3 regions of the Janthinobacterium sp. BJB301 genome follow, and region 3 is predicted to be linked to each of the others. Evidence: predicted binding sites of a transcription regulator. Region 3 holds the regulator's gene; each other region holds the start of a gene.

Region 1 (5,987 bases), on a different contig from region 3:
GCCACCGTCCAGGCGGGAAACGCCAGGCCATAGCCGATGCCGGCCAGTACGGTACCGGGCAGGATGGAGGCGTTCCAGGCCGACAGCGTGGCCAGCGAAGTGCCCAGCATGGCCAGCCCGCCGATAAACAGCAGCATGCCGCCGACGATGACGGGCTTGGTGCCGCAGCGGGCGATCAATGCCGGGCCGGCCCAGGCGCTGGCCACGGTAAAGGCGACGGCCATCGGCAACAGTCCCAGCCCCGTGCGCGTGGCACTGAAGCCCAGCACTTCCTGCATGGCCAGCGCCACCACGACAAAGGTGGGACCGAGGGCCGTATTGGCCAGCAGGGAGACGATATTCGCGCCGCCCGTGGAGCGGCGCCGGAAGACGGCCAGCGGCATCAGCGGCGCGGCCACGCGTCCCTCCACCCAGACGAACAGCGCCAGCAGGGCCAGCGCCAGCGCGACCAGGGCAAACGTGAGCGGATGCGCCAGTCCCACATGCTCGCTATTGGCAAAGGCAAACACCAGCGTCGCCGCGCCCGACGCCACCAGCAGCGCACCCCACACATCGAGCGCGCCGCCAGCCGCAGCGCTATCCACATCGGGCCGGCCCAGGGGCAAGGCCGGCGACAGGGCCAGCACCAGCAAGCCGACGGGCACGTTAATCCACAGCACCCAGCGCCAGCCCAGCATATCCGTGATGAAGCCGCCCAGGATCAGTCCCGCGACAAAGCCGCTGGCCGCCACCGCCGTCCAGGCACCCAACGCCCGGTTGCGCTGCGCCGGCTCGGGAAACACGGCCAGCAGCAGGGAGAACGCGGCCGGCGAAAACATGGCGGCGCCGAAGCCCTGCAGCGCGCGCGTGGCTACCAGCATGGCCGGGCTGTGCGAAAAACCACCGAGCAGCGAGGCGGCAGTGAACAGCAGCAGCCCCGTGATGAAGACGCGGCGGCGGCCAAACATGTCGGCCGCGCGCCCGCCCAGCAGCAGGAAGCCGGCGATGGCCACGCCATACGCATTGATCACCCATTGCAGCCCGCCGGGCGTAAAGCCCAGACTCTGCTGGATTTGCGGCAAGGGAATCATGGTGATGGAAAAGTCGAGCAAGGCAACGAATTGCGTGGTGCACAGCAACACCAGGCAAAGTTGCCGATGTGAAAGTAACATGGAGATCCTATCGATATAGTTTTACTCGACGTCAAAAGAACGCCGCATGCCCCTATAATGCGTTTTTCCAGAGCGAAACTGAAACGATGATTTTTCGCGGATAACTATAGAAAAACTATATCGATGAAGCATCCTTTACCGCTCCAGGCACTGCGCGCCTTTGTCGAAGTGGGCCAGCGCGGCAGCATCAAGGCAGCCGCCGAGGCGCTGCACGTGACGTCCGGCGCCGTCAGCCAGCAGATCCGCCTGCTGGAAGAGCGGGTCGGCATGCCCCTGTTTACGCGCGAACGCCAGGGCTTGCGCCTGACCGAGGCGGGCGCCATGGTCCACCCCGCCCTGCTGGGCGCCTTTGCGCAGATCGCCGGCGCCAGCCAGGCGCTGGAAGACATGGGCGCGCGCCAGACGCTGACCGTCAGCACGGTCGCCACCTTTGCCGCCGCGTGGCTGGTGCCGCGCCTGGGCCGCTTCAACCAGCACCATCCCCATATCGAAGTGCGCGTGGAAGCGACATCCGCGCTGGTCGACCTGCGCCGCGACCGGGTCGACGTGGCCTTGCGCCACGGCCTGGGCGACTATCCGGGCTTGCAGGTGACGCGATTGATGGCGCCCGTGCTGGTGCCCGTCGCCAGTCCATCCCTGATGGCGGGCCAGCCGCCCATCGCCACGCCGGCCGATTGCCTGCGCTACCCGCTGCTGCACGATACGGACCGCGCCGACTGGCCATTGTGGCTGGCCGCGCATGGCGCCCCGGACGACAGCACGGATGCGGCGCGGGCGCGGCGCGGCTCGGCCTTCGAAGATGACTTTCTATTGATACGCGCAGCCGAGGCGGGCCAGGGCTTGGCCCTGGTGCCGCAGCTGTACGCGCAGGAGGAAATCGCCGCCGGGCGCCTGGTGCAAGTGCTGGATTTGCCCTGGCCCGCGCGCTTTGCCTACTACCTGGTGGCGCGGCCCGACGCGGCCACGCGCCCCGCCGTGCAGGCATTCATGGCATGGATCTGCGAGGAAGCGCAGGCAGTGCGCTAGAGCGCATGGCCTGCGGCCACGCACGACACCACGCCGCAGGCGGTGCTGAACGGCGCCGGTACGCCGGCGCGCCCCATGGCGATGCACGTTGCGGCCGGCAGTATGGCCAGCAACAGGGCCAGATAGCCGATCGCCTTCAGGCGCCGCACGGACGCATTGCCGGCAACCGCGCCTGCCCCGCGTGGGTAGCCCTTGCCCGCCTCTTCGCTGCCGCTTGCCGACATTTTCGTATGCATGTCCATCTCCTCTATCCACCGTGAGCGGTCTTGCTTCACTTCTTGCTTAACTACATCTTGCTACATAAATTTATCAAATACAACAAATAAATTCACGAAAAAATCGTTTTTCTTATTCATCGACCGGTGGAACGATGGAGGAAATATGTCCTGTCATAGTGAAAAATGGTTCACAGCAAGCTTTTCACGCCATCCAGGCCCGAACCTGCGTGGATTAAAATTCAATATAATCATTTTAATCCCAATATTCGTTTAAATGACTTTTATTCGAACTTCCATCCAGGTGGCAAGCCGCCTGCCGCACGCATCCGGCCAAACTTGATGTAGATCATAATTTTTTGAACAAGCTCTTGCTACCCTGTAAAAAAATGACAGGAGCCCTGGATGAGCAAGACGCAGCCGAGCGACGCGGAACACAACATTGAACATGAGCGCCTGGGCAGCGCCTGGCAAGGCGTGCCAGTGCCCGACTATCCGGAAAGTGCGCCGGAAGGCGCCACCCTGGACCTGCTGCTGAGCGCCTGGCTGGGCAAGTTCACGGGCGGCATTTCGCCTGCCGCGCTGGGCAACGCCTACGCCGACTGGCTCAGCCACCTGGCGCTGGCGCCATCGAAGCAGCAAACCCTGCTGCAGGAAGCGTGGAAGAAGATCGGCCGCTGGCAGCAGTACGCGCTGCAATCGGCGCTGGCCGGCAGCGCCACTGAGCCGCCGTGCATCGCACCGCTGCCGCAGGACCGGCGCTTCGACGACCCTGCCTGGCGGCGCTGGCCCTACAACCTCGTCTATCAGGGCTTCTTGCTGCAGCAGCAATGGTGGCACCGCGCCACCACGGGCGTGCGCGGCGTCTCGCCGCACCACGAAGATGTCGTCACATTCACCGTGCGCCAGTGGCTCGACATGCTGGCACCGTCGAACTTCCTGCTGACCAATCCCGTGGTGCAGCAAGCAGCCCTCGACAGCGGCGGCGCCAGCCTGGCGCGCGGCATGGCCCACGCGGCCGGCGACTGGCAGCGCGCCGCCATGGGAGCGCATGCACCCGATGCGCACCGCTACAAGGTGGGCCAGAACCTGGCCGTCACGCCGGGCAAGGTGGTCTACCGCAATGACTTAATCGAATTGATCCAGTACGCTCCCACCACCGCCAAGGTGCATGCGACGCCGCTGCTGTTCGTGCCCGCCTGGATCATGAAGTTCTATATTCTCGACCTGTCGCCGCACAATTCGCTGGTGCGCTACCTGGTGGGCCAGGGCCACACGGTATTCATGATTTCCTGGAAAAATCCGCTGGAAGAAGACCGCGAGTTGTCGCTGGAAGACTACCGGCAACTGGGCGTGATGGATGCGCTCGACGCCGTTGCCCGCATCACGGGCGCGCCGCAGGTGCATGCGGCCGGCTACTGCCTGGGCGGCACCCTGCTGGCGATCGCCGCCGCGACGATGGCGCGCGACGGCGATGCGCGCCTGGCCAGCCTCACCATGCTGGCCTCGCAGGTCGACTTCAAGGAGCCGGGCGAACTGTCGCTGTTCATCGACGATAGCCAGGTCAGCTTCCTGGAAGCGGCCATGTGGAAGCAGGGTTACCTCGATACCAAGCAGATGGCGGGCGCCTTCCAACTGCTGCGCTCGAACGACCTGGTCTGGTCGCGCCAGCTGCGCCATTACTTGATGGGACAAGACGAGCAGGACAGCGACCTGATGGCCTGGAACGGGGACGCCACGCGCATGCCCTGCCGCATGCATGCGGAATACCTGCGCCGCCTGTTCCTGCACAACGACCTGGCCGAAGGCCGCTACCGCACGGCGGGCCGCCACATCGCCCTGCGCGACATCGACGCGCCCATCTTTGCCGTCGGCACCCTGACGGACCACGTGGCGCCGTGGCGCTCCGTGTACAAGCTGCAGCTGCTGACCGACACGGACGTCACCTTTTTGCTCACTTCGGGCGGCCACAATGCGGGCGTCGTCTCGCCGCCGGGCCAGCCGCGCCGCAGCTACCAGCTGGCCACGCACCGCCACGATGCGCCCTATGTCGACGCGGACAGCTGGCAGCGCGACGTGCCGCACCATGACGGTTCGTGGTGGCCCGCCTGGCAAGCGTGGCTGGAAGAACGCGCGGGCGCGCAAGTGGCGCCACCGGCCATGGGGCTTGCCCTGGGCGACGCGCCGGGCAGCTACGTGCTGCAGACCTGACAACCGACAACCGAGGAAAACGCCATGCCCTATACCACCCTGCTGGTCCACGTCGACAATTCCCGCCACTGCGCCCAGCGCATCCGCCTGGCCGTGCGCCTGGCCGTCGCCGAAGGGGCCCACCTGATCGGTTCGGCCATGAGCGGCATCTCGCGCTACGCGTATGGCGGCGGCGTCAACGCGCTGCAGTTTGCGCCGGCGCAGATGCAGGCGCTGCGCAACCAGGCCAGCGAGGCGCTGCACGACTTCGAGCGCATCGCCCGCGAGGAAGGACTGGGCAGCTACGAAACGCGCTTCGTCGACGACGATGCGCAAGGCGCGCTGCTGCTGCAGGCGCGCTATTGCGACTTGCTGATCTTGGGCCAGACGGATGCGCAGGATACGCCGTCGCGCGTCATCGCCGGCACGGCCGAATACCTGATGCTGCATTGCGGCCGGCCCGTGCTGATGGTGCCGCACGCGCCTTGCGCCGCGCCAGCGGGCATCGCGCAGCATCCGCTGCTGGCCTGGAACGGCAGCGCCGAAGCGCTGCGCGCCATCACCGATGCGCTGCCGCTGCTGCAAGGGGCGCGGCAAGTCACCCTGGCCGTCGTCAATTCGCACGCCCAGGCGGCCGCGCACGGCGAGCAGCCGGGCGCCGACCTGGCCCTGTACCTGGCGCGCCACGGCGTCAACGTCGAGGTGCTGCAGCACGACACGCCGCCGGGCCAGGACGTGGGCGCGGCCCTGCTGGCCATGGCCGCGCAGCGGCGCTGCGACCTGGTCGTGATGGGCTGCTACGGCCACATGCGCCTGCGCGAAGCGCTGCTGGGCGGCGTCACCCGCACCGTGCTGCAGGAGGCGACGTTGCCGGTGCTGGTGTCGCACTAGCGCGGCCGGCGGGTACTTCAGCCTTCCTTCACCCGCCCCTCAGCTGTACTTCATGCGCGGCGCCGATACTGGCCATGTCCCCGTCCAGCAAGGAGTACCGCATGACCAGACCCACCGATGCCATCCCCCATTTCCACGCCCGCAGGCGCCTGCTGTTCGGCATGGGCGCGCTGGCGGGCCTGGCCGCCTGCGGCGGCGGCAGCGGGCCGCATGCCGCGGCGGTGATCGACCGGCAGATCGGCGTCGCCCCCGGCGTCAGCCTGTACGTGCGCGACTGGCGCAGCGCGACCGACAGCGAGGCCGATGTCATCGTCCTGCTGGCAGGTCTGGGCGCCAATGCGCACGCCTTCGACAGCCTGGCCCCCGCGCTGGCGCGCCGCCACCGCGTGCTGGCCGTCACGCGGCGCGGCTATGGCGCTTCCAGCAAGCCGCTGCCCGTCAACGACGCCAACGATATGACGTATGCCCCCGCCACCCTGGTGGCCGACCTGCTGGCCGTGCTGGACGCACTGAA
Region 2 (5,987 bases), on a different contig from region 3:
GACGACCGCCTGTTCGGCATGGGCATGGGCAGCTTTCCCGCCACCTATTACTGGCACAATCCCCAGCGTGAGGTGCCGGCCAGCATCGCCTATGCGGAAGATGGCGGAAGCGAGGAAAACCCGGGTAACCGCTATGTGCGCCTGGCCAGTCCCGGCTACAGCGCCGGCTATGGCGAACTGCTGCGCCTGCTGCAACGCCTGCACGTGCAGCCGGCCACGCGCTACACCCTGGCGCTCGATGCACGCCGGAGCGGGCCCATGCCCGTGCTGCTGGTGCGCCTGTGCCAGCGGCAATTGCTGTATGCGCAAGGCTGCGTGCATGTCCCGCTGCGCCTGCGCGCGCCGCCGGCCAGCACGTCGGCCGACACGTGGCAGCACTACGAGGTGCCGTTCGACAGCGCCTGGCTGGGCGGGGGCGCCTGGCTGCTGCGCCCGCCCGTGCAACTGGAACTGGCGGCCAGCGGCACGGCCACCTCGTCCGTGATCGAAGTCGACAATCTGAGCTTGCGCGCGCCCGGCGGCGAGGAATTGATCGCCAATGGGCGCTTTACACAGGCCAACAATTACTGGTTTTTCAGCAGCGACCACCATCACTTGCCGTGGCACATCAAGAGCATGGCGCTGCATGTGCTGGTGGAAACGGGCTGGTGCGGCGCCCTGTCCATGCTGGTCCTGCTGGCCGTGGCCGGCCTGCGCCTGCTGCGCCAGGCCGCGCAGCGCGATTCCTGCGCGCTGGCGTGCGCTGCCGCCCTGCTGGGTTTTCTCGTCGTCGGCCTGTTCGACAGCCTGCTCGACGTGCCGCGCATCGCCCTGCTGTGCTATCTGATGCTGCTGTGCGCGCTGCTGCAGCCCCCGCCACCTCCGACCGTTGAAAGCGCGCCGCCATGAAATTTCTGTCTTCCGTCCTATTGTTTTGCCTGGCCCTGGCCAGCGTGCCGTGCCGCGCCGAGGCGGCACTGGCGCAAACCATCGCGCGCGTGAAACCGTCCATCGTTGGCGTGGGCAGCCTGCAAAAGACGCGCACGCCGCCCATGAATTTCATCGGCACGGGTTTCGTGACGGGCGACGGCTTGAGCGTGCTCACTTGCGCCCATGTGATCCAGAAACTGCTTGACGCCAATCCGAACGAAATCATCGGCATACTCACGGGCCAGGGCGAGGTGGCGCAATTTCGTCCCGCCAAGGTCCAGGCGCTGGACACGGAACACGACCTGGCCTTGCTGCGCCTGGCGGGCGCGCCCCTGCCCGCCCTTGCGCTGGGCGACGCGGCCACGGTGCGCGAAGGCCAGGCCATGGCGTTTACGGGATTTCCGCTAGGCACCTTGCTCGGTTTGCACCACGTGACGCACCGCGCCACCGTGTCATCGCTGACGCCGGTGGTCATGCCCAGCGAAAACGCGCAGCGCCTCGACGTGCGGCGCCTGGCGCAACTGCAAAAGGCGCCGTACACCGTGTTCCAGCTGGACGCGACGGCGTATCCGGGCAGCAGCGGCAGCCCCCTGTTCGATCCCGAGACCGGTCTCGTCTACGGCATCGTCAACATGGTGTACGTCAAGGGCCTCAAAGAGGCCGCCATCAGCGCGCCCAGCGGCATCACATACGCGATTCCGGGCAGCTACATGCAGGCGATCTTGCTGAAAAACAAATGAGGTATCAGTTGCGCCCCTGCCTCAGCCGGTCCGTGATGCCAGGCTCATCCCATGTCGGAAAAAAAAAGGGGTAAAACGACCGTTCACCCCCATGCTGTTCCATCAGGCCACCGTATTTGCGGATCTGGGCCCCCATGTAATCGAGGTCCAGCCGTAGCAGCACGGCCGGCGCCCCCACGCGCGTGCACTCGCGCTCGCCGCCGAAGTCCTTGAAACCCAGCATGCGCTTGTAAAACACCACGTGGCGCGGGTTGACTTCGATCACATAATCCGTAAAACCGTGAATATTGTGGGCATAGATATAAGAAATATGAATCAGCGCCGCAAACACGCGCTTGCTCACGCCCTTGTCTATGGCCAGGCGTGATGGTTCGCACAGGCGCCGCCCCTCTTCGCGCAGCACGTCGAGCTTGTCGCGGAAGTTTTCATCGGCGGGCAGGCCTGTCTCGTCATTGTCGAGGCACAGGGTCATGGTGCCGACGGTGCTGCCGGCCGTTTCTGCAAACAGCGTGATTTTATTCAGGGCATGCGCGATGCCGGGATCGACGGCATAGCCGCGCCAGCCGTACATCTTGCGGATCAGCAAACTGGCCGCCTCGCGCCGGCCGCGCGAATTGGCCATGCGGATATGAAAGCGCTGCAGGTCGAGCTCATGCTCCATGGCAGGGTCGATCTGCCCCTCGCCCACCACCAGGTCACTGAAGGTGCCTGGCGTGTCGAAGGAAATAATGGGTTCATCTTCAAAGCTCATCTTGTCCTCACGTTCATCGGCCGCCGTCGAGACGGACTGAAGCCAATGCCTTGTGACAAGATAAAAACTGGAGAAGTTCCCACATCCAGCTAAAAAAACAGAAGAAATATGCTATTCAATAGCAAAATTGCATGCTGAAATTTGCCCGCAAGTACAAAATGACAAACAAAAATGCTGTTTTGATATTGTCGAGCTTGCTATTAAAAGAAGCTTTCCGGTATCAGCAGCACGTCGCCCGGCCGCATCATGACGTTGGCGGAAATATCGCCTTCTTTCAATAGATCATCGAGGCGCACGCGCAACTGCTGCTGGTTGCCTTCGCGCATGCGGATGATGCTGGCCTTGTTGCCGGCAGCAAAATCGGTAATGCCGCCCACGGCGATGAGCACGTCCATCAGCGACATGCCCAGCCGGTATGGCAGCGCCTGCGGCTTGGCCGCCTCGCCGATGACGCGGATCTGCTCGCCATACGGGCCCGAAAAATTGGTGACGATGACCGTCACCACGGGCTGCTGGATGAACTTGCTCAACGCTTGCTCGATGTCGCGCGCCAGCTGGGTCGAGGTCTTGCCGCTGGCAGGCAAATCCTCGACCAGCGGCGTGGTGATCTTACCGTCCGGCCGCACGGCCACCGTCAGCGACACTTCCGGGTTGCGCCAGACGATGATGTTGACGGAGTCGCCCGGTCCGATCAGGTAATCGTGCATGGGCGCGCTGTCGTCGGCCGGTGCCAGCGGATGGCGCGTGCGGCAGGCACCGAGCAGGCTGGCAGCGCCCGCCAGAACCAGCGTGTTGCAGACAAATGCACGGCGAAACGGATTCATGCGGAGCCTCTTCGAGTCGATGGCGCATCCATGGCCGGCCCCGCAGAACCAGCCTGGGCCGCGAACTTCCTATGATTATTAAAACTTGGCAAGAGAACCTTGAGGCGTATCAAGAAGCAATCATCTTGGGAAATCTTGCCTCACAGCCGCCCTATACTTTGCTTACCCAACAGGCAAGCATTTCTTGCAAGATGCCGTCGTTGTCCGCGCCGCCACCCCATCTACCGTGCAGCACCGTCACCTGAAGGAAGCGACATGGAAGAATTGATACAGCAACTGCTTTCCAGCCTGAAAGGTATCTGGAAATACCGCTGGCATGCGGTGCTGGTGGCGTGGCTGGTGGCCATCGCCGGCTTCATCAGGGTGATCACCCTGCCCGACGACTTCCAGACGTCAGCGCGCGTGTTTGTCGATACGCAAACCATCCTCAAACCGCTGATGGCCGGCATGACCAGCGTGCCGAACACGGAACAGCAGGTGGCCATCATGAGCCGCACCCTGCTCAGCCGGCCGAACGTGGAGCGCGTCATGCGCATGGTCGACCTCGACCTGGACTCGAAGACCGTGCGCGAGCACGAGGCCCAGCTCGACGACTTGATGAGCCGCATCAAGATCACCGGCACCAACGCCTATGACATCTACACCATCAGCTACAGCGGGCGCGACCCCAAGCTGGTGCGCGACGTGGTGCAAAGCCTGCTCACCATCTTTGTCGAAGGCAGTTTCCAGGGAAAAAAAGGCGATTCGCAGAAGGCGGTGCAATTCATCGACGAGCAGATCAAGAATTACGAGGACAAGCTGAGCGCGGCGGAAAACCTGGTGAAGGAATTCAAGATCCGCAACAACCTGCTACTGCCGCGCCAGGGCATCGACTATGGCAGCCAGCTGCTGATGTCATCCGATAGCCTGAACAATGCCAAGCTGGAACTGGTCGAGGCGGAACAATCGCGCAAGGCCATCCAGAGCCAGATCGAGGGCGACGAGCCCGTGCTCGACCTGGAGCCGAACGCTTCGGCCATCACGAATCCCGAACTCGACGAACGCATCGCGTCGATCAACAAAAACCTCGACAGCTTGCGCATGCAATTTACGGAATTGCATCCCGACATCATCGCCTCGAAGCGCCTGGTGGCCCAGCTGGAAGAACGCAAGATCGAGGAAAGCAAGCTGAAATCGGCGGCCGGCGACCCGGGCAAGAACTACAGCCCCATGCTGCAGCAGCTGAAGGTGGCGCTGACGGACGCGGATGCCAAGGTGGCCGCCATCAAGGCCCGCGTGCAGGAATACAGCGCGCGCAACGAGCGCTTGCTGGCGCAGAGCAATGCCGTGCCCGAAGTGGAGTCGCAGCTGGCGCAGCTCAACCGCGATTACATCATCAACAAGGAAAACTATGAAAAGCTGATCGGCCGGCGCGAAGCGGCCAAGCTGTCGGGCGAACTCAGTTCCACCACCGAGATGATGGCCTTCAAGATCATCGACCCGCCCACGGTCCAATATGCGCCCGTCGGCCCGAACCGTCCGCTGCTGTTCAGCGCGGCGCTGGGCGCGGCCCTGGTGGCCGGCGTCGCCACAGCCCTCCTGATCAGCCAGGTGCGCCCTACCTTCCTCAGTCCCGCCGAACTGCGCGATGCCACGGGCTTGAACGTGCTGGGCACGGTATCGATGAACTGGACGGCGCTGCAGCAGGTGCGCCGCCGCCGCGCCCGCTATGGCTTTGGCGCCTGCCTGGGCAGCCTGTTCGTGCTGTACGGCGGGGTCATGACGGCCGCGCTGCTGAAATTCTAGATCCAGGGGAGCGACAATGACCAGCAAGGACAGCGGCAAGCAGGAACCCACGATCCTGGGCGTGGCCGAGGCCGGCGTGCCGTATGCTGCGGACGGTGCGCAGGGTGCGGAGGGCGCGGACGCGGCCCGGTCGCCCCAGTACCGGCCCCTGAACCTGGCCCGGCTGGCCGAGCAAGGCATGCTCACGCACGATGGCGGGCGCAGCTCGGTGGCCGAGGATTTCCGCATCATCAAGCGCCCGCTGCTGCGCCAGGCGCGCGCCAGCGGCGCCGAGGCCATCCGCCACGGCAACCTGATCGTCGTCACCAGCGCCATGCCGGGCGAAGGCAAGACGTATTGCGCCATCAACCTGGCCATGAGCATCGCCATGGAAATGGATATCACGGTACTGCTGGTCGATGCCGACGTGGCGCGCCCGTCCGTGCTGAAAGTGCTGGGTCTGCCACCGGAACCGGGGCTGATGGACGTGCTGCTCGACCCGCAGCTGGCCATGGCCGACGTGATCCTGAAAACCAACGTTGCCAACCTGAGCATCCTGCCCGCCGGGCGCAGCAACAAGCACGCGACGGAATTGCTGGCCAGCCGCGCCATGAGCCGGTTGCTGGCCGAGATCGCCAGCCGCTATGCCGACCGCATCGTCGTCTTCGACTCGCCGCCCCTGCTGATCACCAGCGAGGCGCACGCGCTGGTGGGGCAGATGGGACAAGTGGTGATGGTGGTCGAGGCGGAAACGACGACCCAGCACGCCGTCAAGGAAGCGCTGCGCCAGATCGAGTCGTGCGAACACATTCATTTGATCTACAACAAGACCAAATCGTTCCCCGGCAACGACTACTACGGCTATGGCCATTACGATTAGCCGCGGGGTTTCGCTACCGCCACCGCTGCTGCTGCCCTTGCTATCCCTGCTGCTGCCCCTGCCGGCCGGCGCCGTCGACTGGCTGGTGAAACCGTCGCTACGCCTGCGCGAAAGCTATA
Region 3 (5,987 bases):
TCATCAGCACGACATCGGCCTCGGCCGCGCTGGAGATTTCCTCCAGGTGGTTGCGGGCGAAGGCGTTGACCATCACCACGATGGGCTGGCGCTGGCCGCTGGCCGCCTGGCGGATGGCCTTGGCCGTGGCCAGTCCGTCCATCACGGGCATGTGCCAGTCGGCCAGCACCACATCATACGGCTGCTGCTGCGCAAGGCGTTCGCGGTACAGTTCGATGGCGGCAAAGCCGGAGTCCACTTCGTCGGCCAGCCAGCCCCACGCCTCGATCAGCTTGACGATCAGTTCGCGCGTGGTGCGGTTGTCGTCGGCCACCAGCAGGCGCAGCTGGCCCAGGGCCGGCGTGCGCCGCGTTTCGGCCGGCTGCGCCAGCATCTCGAAGGGCACGCTGAACCAGAAGCGGCTGCCCTTGCCTTCGCTGCTGGCGACGGCGATGTCGCCGCCCATCATGTGGATCAGCTGCTTGCTGATGGCCAGGCCCAGGCCCGTGCCGCCGAAACGCCGCGTGATGCTCTGGTCGCCCTGTGAAAACGCGGCAAACAGCTGCTGTTGCTGCAGTTCCGTCATGCCGATGCCCGTGTCGCGCACTTCGAAGCGCAGCCAGGCGCGCCCGTTTTCGCTCTCGGCCAGACTGACGGCCACCACCACCTCGCCGCTCTCGGTAAACTTGATGGCGTTGCCGGCCAGGTTGACGAGAATTTGCTGCAGGCGCTGGGCGTCGCCCACGAGGCGCCGCGGCACGTCGGGCTCGACGGCGATGGCCAGTTCCAGCTCCTTTTCGCCCGCATTCATCGTCATCGTCGTGGCCAGGGTATTCATGACTTCGTCGAGGTCGAATTCGACGGGCGACAATTCCATGCGGCGCGCCTCTATCTTCGAATAGTCGAGCACATCGTTGAGGATGCCCAGCAGCGACTGGCCCGCCACTCTGACCATGGTCAGGTACTTGCGCTGTTCCGTGTCGAGCCTGGTATTGCCCAGCAAATACACCATGCCCAGCACGGCATTGAGGGGCGTGCGGATTTCATGGCTCATGTTGGCCACGAAATCGCTCTTGGCACGGTTGGCCGCCTCGGCCCGGTCGCGTTCCTGCTCCAGCTCCGCCGCGCGCGCTTCGAGTTCCTGCTGAAGGCGGTCGCGTTCGCTCATCAGGCCGTTGAACGCTTCCGTCAGTTCGCCGATCTCGTCGCGCTGCTGTACCGGCACGGGGGTGAAACGGCTGCCGCTGGTGCGCAGGGCCAGCAGGGTGTCGCGCAGGCGCACCAGCGGCGACAGCAGGCGTACGGTGACCAAGCCCAGAACAAAGGCGGCCAGCAGCGAAGCGAGGATGCTCCACAGCACCAGCCGGTACAGTACGCCATCGAACGGTTCGAAGGCATCCTCGACGGGCAGCGAGGCGGCCAGCAGCCAGTTCACGGATTTCAGGCGCTTGAAGCTGTTGACGGCCGTGATGCCGCGGCTGTTGGTGCTGACCATGCTGCCTTCGCCATCCTCCTTCAGCAGCTGGGTGGTCGTCAGGTTGGCGTTCGGCTTGCGCGGCTGCAGCAAACGGCTGGTATCGGGGTGCAGCACGTAGCGCGGCACGGCGCCGCGCGTGAGGATGAAGTAATAGCCGCTCTTGCCGATCTTTTCCGAGCGCAGGCGGCCCAGCAGATTGTCCTTGTACAGGCGCAGCACGCCGATCACCACGCCGGCCACCTGGCCATCGGCGGCCAGCACGGGCGCCACCATCTGCACGATGGGCATGCCGCTCGACTTGCCCAGCATCGGCTCGGTAATCATGGGCTGGCGCGTGCGCAGGACGGTCTGGAAATACTCGCGCTCGGCGACGTTGATGCCGGCGCGCCCCGTCACTTCCGGCATGTCGGCCACGATGGCGCCATGCGCGTCGAGCACCAGCACGTCGTCGAACAGCACCAGCATCGAGCGGCGCGCATAGTATTCGCGCAGTTTGGCGGGCTGGGCGATCAGTTCCGGCGGCTGCTGCCTGGCCGTCAGGGTGACAATCTGCAGCAGCATGCCCAGCTTGTCGTCGAGCTCGGCAGCGGTGCGGCTGATCAGCGATGACTGCTGGCTCAGCAGTACTCGGGTGAAGTCGTCGCGCATGTGCTGCACCTGGATCATGGTGACCAGCGCGATCATGGCGATCGAGGTCAGGCTGGTGGCCAGCGCGACTTTTGCTTTAATGCCGAGAGGCTTCATGATTTCCTTTTCAGTGCCGGGCGGCACAGGCGGCAGATAATGCTGTCAGGAATTTTCCTATCAATACCCCAGCTTGGCAAGCGCCGCCGCGCAAATTGCCCGCCCCGTATGGGCTTTTGACGATGTTGCCATATAATTAAAGGCTGGACGTCGTTTATTCGCCGAATTTACGGTGAAATTGGCATACGGCAACCCTGTATGCAGCTGTATGCAGTAAACTTGTTGTTGCATTTTCTAAAAGGTACCGACATGACTGAAGCGCTACTCACTCCCACCTTGCCCACCGTGAACGTGGAGGCGTTGCGTGCACGATGCTCGACCTGCAGCATGCATCAATTGTGCCTGCCGATGGGCCTCGATGTGGGCGACATGGATAGGCTGGACCAGATCATCGGCCGCCGCCGCAAGATCGTGCGTGGGGCCTCGCTGTTCCGCATCGGCGACTCGTTCCAGAATCTGTACGCGATCCGCCTCGGGCACTTCAAGACCTACCAGATCAATCCGGGTGGCGAAGAGCAGGTGACGGGTTTCCAGATGGCCGGTGAACTGCTGGGCATGGATGCCATCAGCGCCGACCGCCACCACTGTAATGCGGTGGCGCTGGAAGACAGTGAAGTGTGTGAAATTCCGTTTTCCAGCCTGGAACAATTGCTGGGCAATATGCCGACCCTGCTGCGTCATTTCCACCGCATGATGAGCCAGGAAATCACGCGCGAGCAAAGCGTCATGCTATTGCTGGGCAATATGCAGGCGACTCAGCGTTTTGCCGCCTTCATCGTCAACCTGGCGTCGCGCTATGAAGCACGCGGCTATTCGGGCAGCAATTTCCAGTTGCGCATGTCGCGTGAGGAAATCGGTAACTATCTGGGCCTGACCATCGAAAGCGTCAGCCGCTTATTGTCGAAATTCAAGAAGGAAGGCTGGCTGCGCGTCTCGAACCGCGAGATCGAAATCCTGCAGCCGGCCAAGTTGAAAGCCATTACGGCCGGCACGGACGTCTGCAAATAAGACTTACAGTTCCTCGTCCGCATGTAGCGCGATGCTGCGTTGCAGGGGCCAGGTCCAGATGCCGGACAGGCGCCACTCGCGTTTGTCGTTTTCCACCAGCACTTGCCAGCGGCTGCGTTCGAGCATCGGCAGTGCTACGGAAAAATTGCCGGCCGCATCGGGCTGCACCAGCAGCTTGATATCCTTTTCCGGCAGGGTCGCATGCGCCAGGTGCAGCAGCAAAGGCGCCTGATAGGCCTTGCCGAAGCTGTGCACGGAACCACTGAGGCGCGCTGCAGCCACGTCATATGACAGGCGCGTATCCATGGCCAGGTCGCTGGCGATCGTGTCGCGCTTCAAATCCTGGTTGATCGCCTTGCCCTGCTTGTAATAATCGCCCACCACCAGCGCATCGGGCTGCGTAAACGCGATATAGCCCATGAAGCTGCCGACGACCACGGACAGGCCGGGACCGATCATCAGCAGCCATGGCCAGCGATGCTTGTACCACGGTGCAACGGGTGCTTGCAGTTTCAGACTGTCGGACATGATATTTCTCCTGTTTAATCAGCCAGTCCCCGCATGGGGACCGGCCTTCCTGCAACTTCGTGGCGGCGGCGAGGGCACCCGGTCCCCGTCCGCCTTTCCTTGTTAACGTGGCACGATGAATACCGCGCTTTCACGCACATGCAGCGATGGATCGTCCAGCGATTGCAATTCGATCGCAATCTTGTTTGAGCCCTTCTCGCCGACGCCGTGCGGCACGCGCAGGCGGATCGGCCAGCCCAGCGTTTCCGTCGGCTGCAAGGTCACTTCTTCGCGCGTCAGCAAGGTCAGGCCCGGCAAGCCGGAAGCGCTGATTTTAAAATGCTGGCTTTGCTCGGACGTATTCATGATCTGCAGGCGGTAGACGTTTTCGATCATGCCGTCCTCCACTTCGCGTCCCATCGAACCGCGGTCGCGGATCACGTCCATTTTCAGGGGCGTGCGCAGGGCCAGCGAGGTACACACGGCGATGATGATCAGGGCCAGGATGGAAGTGTAGATCAAGACGCGCGGGCGCATGGCGCGCTGGCGTATCTGCTTCGAATTGAAGTTGTTTTCCATCGCATGGTCGGTGCTGTAGCGTATCAGGCCACGCGGCCGCTCGACCTTGTCCATCACGCTGTTGCAGGCATCGACGCAGGCGGCGCAGCCGATGCATTCATACTGCAGGCCGTTGCGGATATCGATGCCGGTCGGACACACCTGCACGCACAGGGTACAGTCGATGCAATCGCCCAGCTTGTCGTTGTTGCCGGCCTTCTTGCTCATGGCGCCACGCGGTTCGCCGCGCTTGGCATCGTAGGTGATGATCAGCGTGTCCTGGTCGAACATGGCGCTCTGGAAGCGCGCGTAGGGGCACATGTATTTGCACACCTGCTCGCGCAGCCAGCCCGCGTTGCCGTAGGTTGCCAGGCTGTAGAACAAGACCCAGAACCATTCCCAGGGACCGAAATTGAGGGTGGTGACCGACTGCGCCAGTTCCTTGATCGGCGTGAAGTAGCCGACAAAGGTAAAGCCCGTCCACAGGGCGATGGCGCCCCATACCAGGTGCTTGGCCGTCTTCTTGAAGGCCTTGCGCACGGAAGGGCCCTGCTTGTCGAGGGCCATGCGCGCGCTGCGCGTGCCCTCGATGCGGCGTTCGACCCACAGGAAAATTTCCGTGTATACCGTTTGCGGGCAGGAGAACCCGCACCACACCCGCCCGGCAATGGCCGTGACGAGGAACAACAAATACGCACAGATGATCAGCAGGGCCGCCAGATAGATGAAATCCTGGGGCCACAGCACGACGCCGAAAATGTAGAACTTGCGCGTGGTCAAATCGAACAGCAGGGCTTGCCTGCCATTCCAGGTCAACCACGGCAAGCCGTAGAACGCCAGCTGGGTAAGCCATACGCATACCCATCGCCAGGTAGCGTAGCGTCCTTTGGCCTCGCGAGGGTAGATTTGCTCGCGGGCCGCATACATCTTGATGACTTGAGGTTCCATTTTTACTTTGCGGGTGCCTGCGGATTCGACAGGCTCCAGACATACGCCGACAGCACGTGTACCTTGGATTCGCCGAGGAAATCGCTGAAGGCCGGCATGGTGTTGCTGCGTCCCTTGCGTACGGTTTCCATGATGGTATCGGCGCTGCCGCCGTACAGCCAGGTCTTGTCCGTCAGGTTCGGCGCGCCCAGCATCTGGTTACCCTTGGCATCGGCGCCATGACAGGCCATGCAGGCGCCGAACTTGGCCTTGCCCAGCACGGACTTGACGGGATCCGAGGTCGAGCCGGACAGGCTCAGCACATAATGGGCCACGTTCTCGACATCCTTTTCGGAGCCCAGGGCGGCGCCCATCGGTGGCATCTGCCCATTGCGGCCGTGCAGGATGGTGGTCTTGATGATGTCGGGTTCGCCGCCATACAGCCAGTCCTTGTCGGTCAGGTTGGGGAAGCCCTTGTTGCCGCGTGCATCCGAACCGTGGCATTGCGCGCAGTAGGTCAGGAACAGGCGCTGGCCGATGGCTTGCGCCTGCGGATCGGCGGCCACCGTCTTCAAGTCCTGGCTCAGGTACTTGTTGAACAGGGGACCGTAGTCGGCTTCCGCCTTCTTCAGTTCTTCCTCGTACTGGCCCGTCGATTTCCAGCCCAGGCTGCCGGCATAGTTGCCCAGGCCCGGATACAGGAACAGGTACGCCAGGGAGAAGACGATGGTGATGTAGAACAACCACATCCACCAGCGCGGCATCGGCGTATTGAGTTCCTTCAAGT

The links. The regulator FNR, encoded in region 3, switches genes on or off when oxygen is low (the NO sensors DNR and NnrR bind a similar motif). The targets are predictions, from matches to a motif close to TTGATNNNNATCAA.
Region 1: the regulator FNR is predicted to act here: its motif matches at 2,732-2,745, upstream of CSQ91_RS05260 (PHA/PHB synthase family protein).
Region 2: the regulator FNR is predicted to act here: its motif matches at 3,324-3,337, upstream of CSQ91_RS06400 (XrtA system polysaccharide chain length determinant).

The regions. Positions count from the first base shown of each region.
Region 1 is NZ_PDZJ01000001.1:1,206,528-1,212,514, reverse strand. Features, by position in the region: gene CSQ91_RS05275 (MFS transporter) at 1-1,151, opposite strand, end outside; gene gcvA (transcriptional regulator GcvA) at 1,275-2,177, shown strand; gene CSQ91_RS05265 (hypothetical protein) at 2,174-2,413, opposite strand; gene CSQ91_RS05260 (PHA/PHB synthase family protein) at 2,798-4,603, shown strand; gene CSQ91_RS05255 (universal stress protein) at 4,628-5,473, shown strand; gene CSQ91_RS05250 (alpha/beta hydrolase) at 5,575-5,987, shown strand, end outside.
Region 2 is NZ_PDZJ01000001.1:1,484,385-1,490,371, reverse strand. Features, by position in the region: gene CSQ91_RS06420 (hypothetical protein) at 1-888, shown strand, start outside; gene CSQ91_RS06415 (S1 family peptidase) at 885-1,649, shown strand; gene CSQ91_RS06410 (N-acyl amino acid synthase FeeM domain-containing protein) at 1,654-2,400, opposite strand; gene CSQ91_RS06405 (XrtA/PEP-CTERM system exopolysaccharide export protein) at 2,601-3,224, opposite strand; gene CSQ91_RS06400 (XrtA system polysaccharide chain length determinant) at 3,480-5,009, shown strand; gene CSQ91_RS06395 (XrtA-associated tyrosine autokinase) at 5,026-5,868, shown strand; gene CSQ91_RS06390 (TIGR03016 family PEP-CTERM system-associated outer membrane protein) at 5,852-5,987, shown strand, end outside.
Region 3 is NZ_PDZJ01000004.1:60,139-66,125, reverse strand. Features, by position in the region: gene CSQ91_RS22330 (response regulator) at 1-2,200, opposite strand, end outside; gene fnr (fumarate/nitrate reduction transcriptional regulator Fnr) at 2,450-3,208, shown strand; gene CSQ91_RS22320 (FixH family protein) at 3,212-3,736, opposite strand; gene ccoG (cytochrome c oxidase accessory protein CcoG) at 3,839-5,221, opposite strand; gene ccoP (cytochrome-c oxidase, cbb3-type subunit III) at 5,224-5,987, opposite strand, start outside.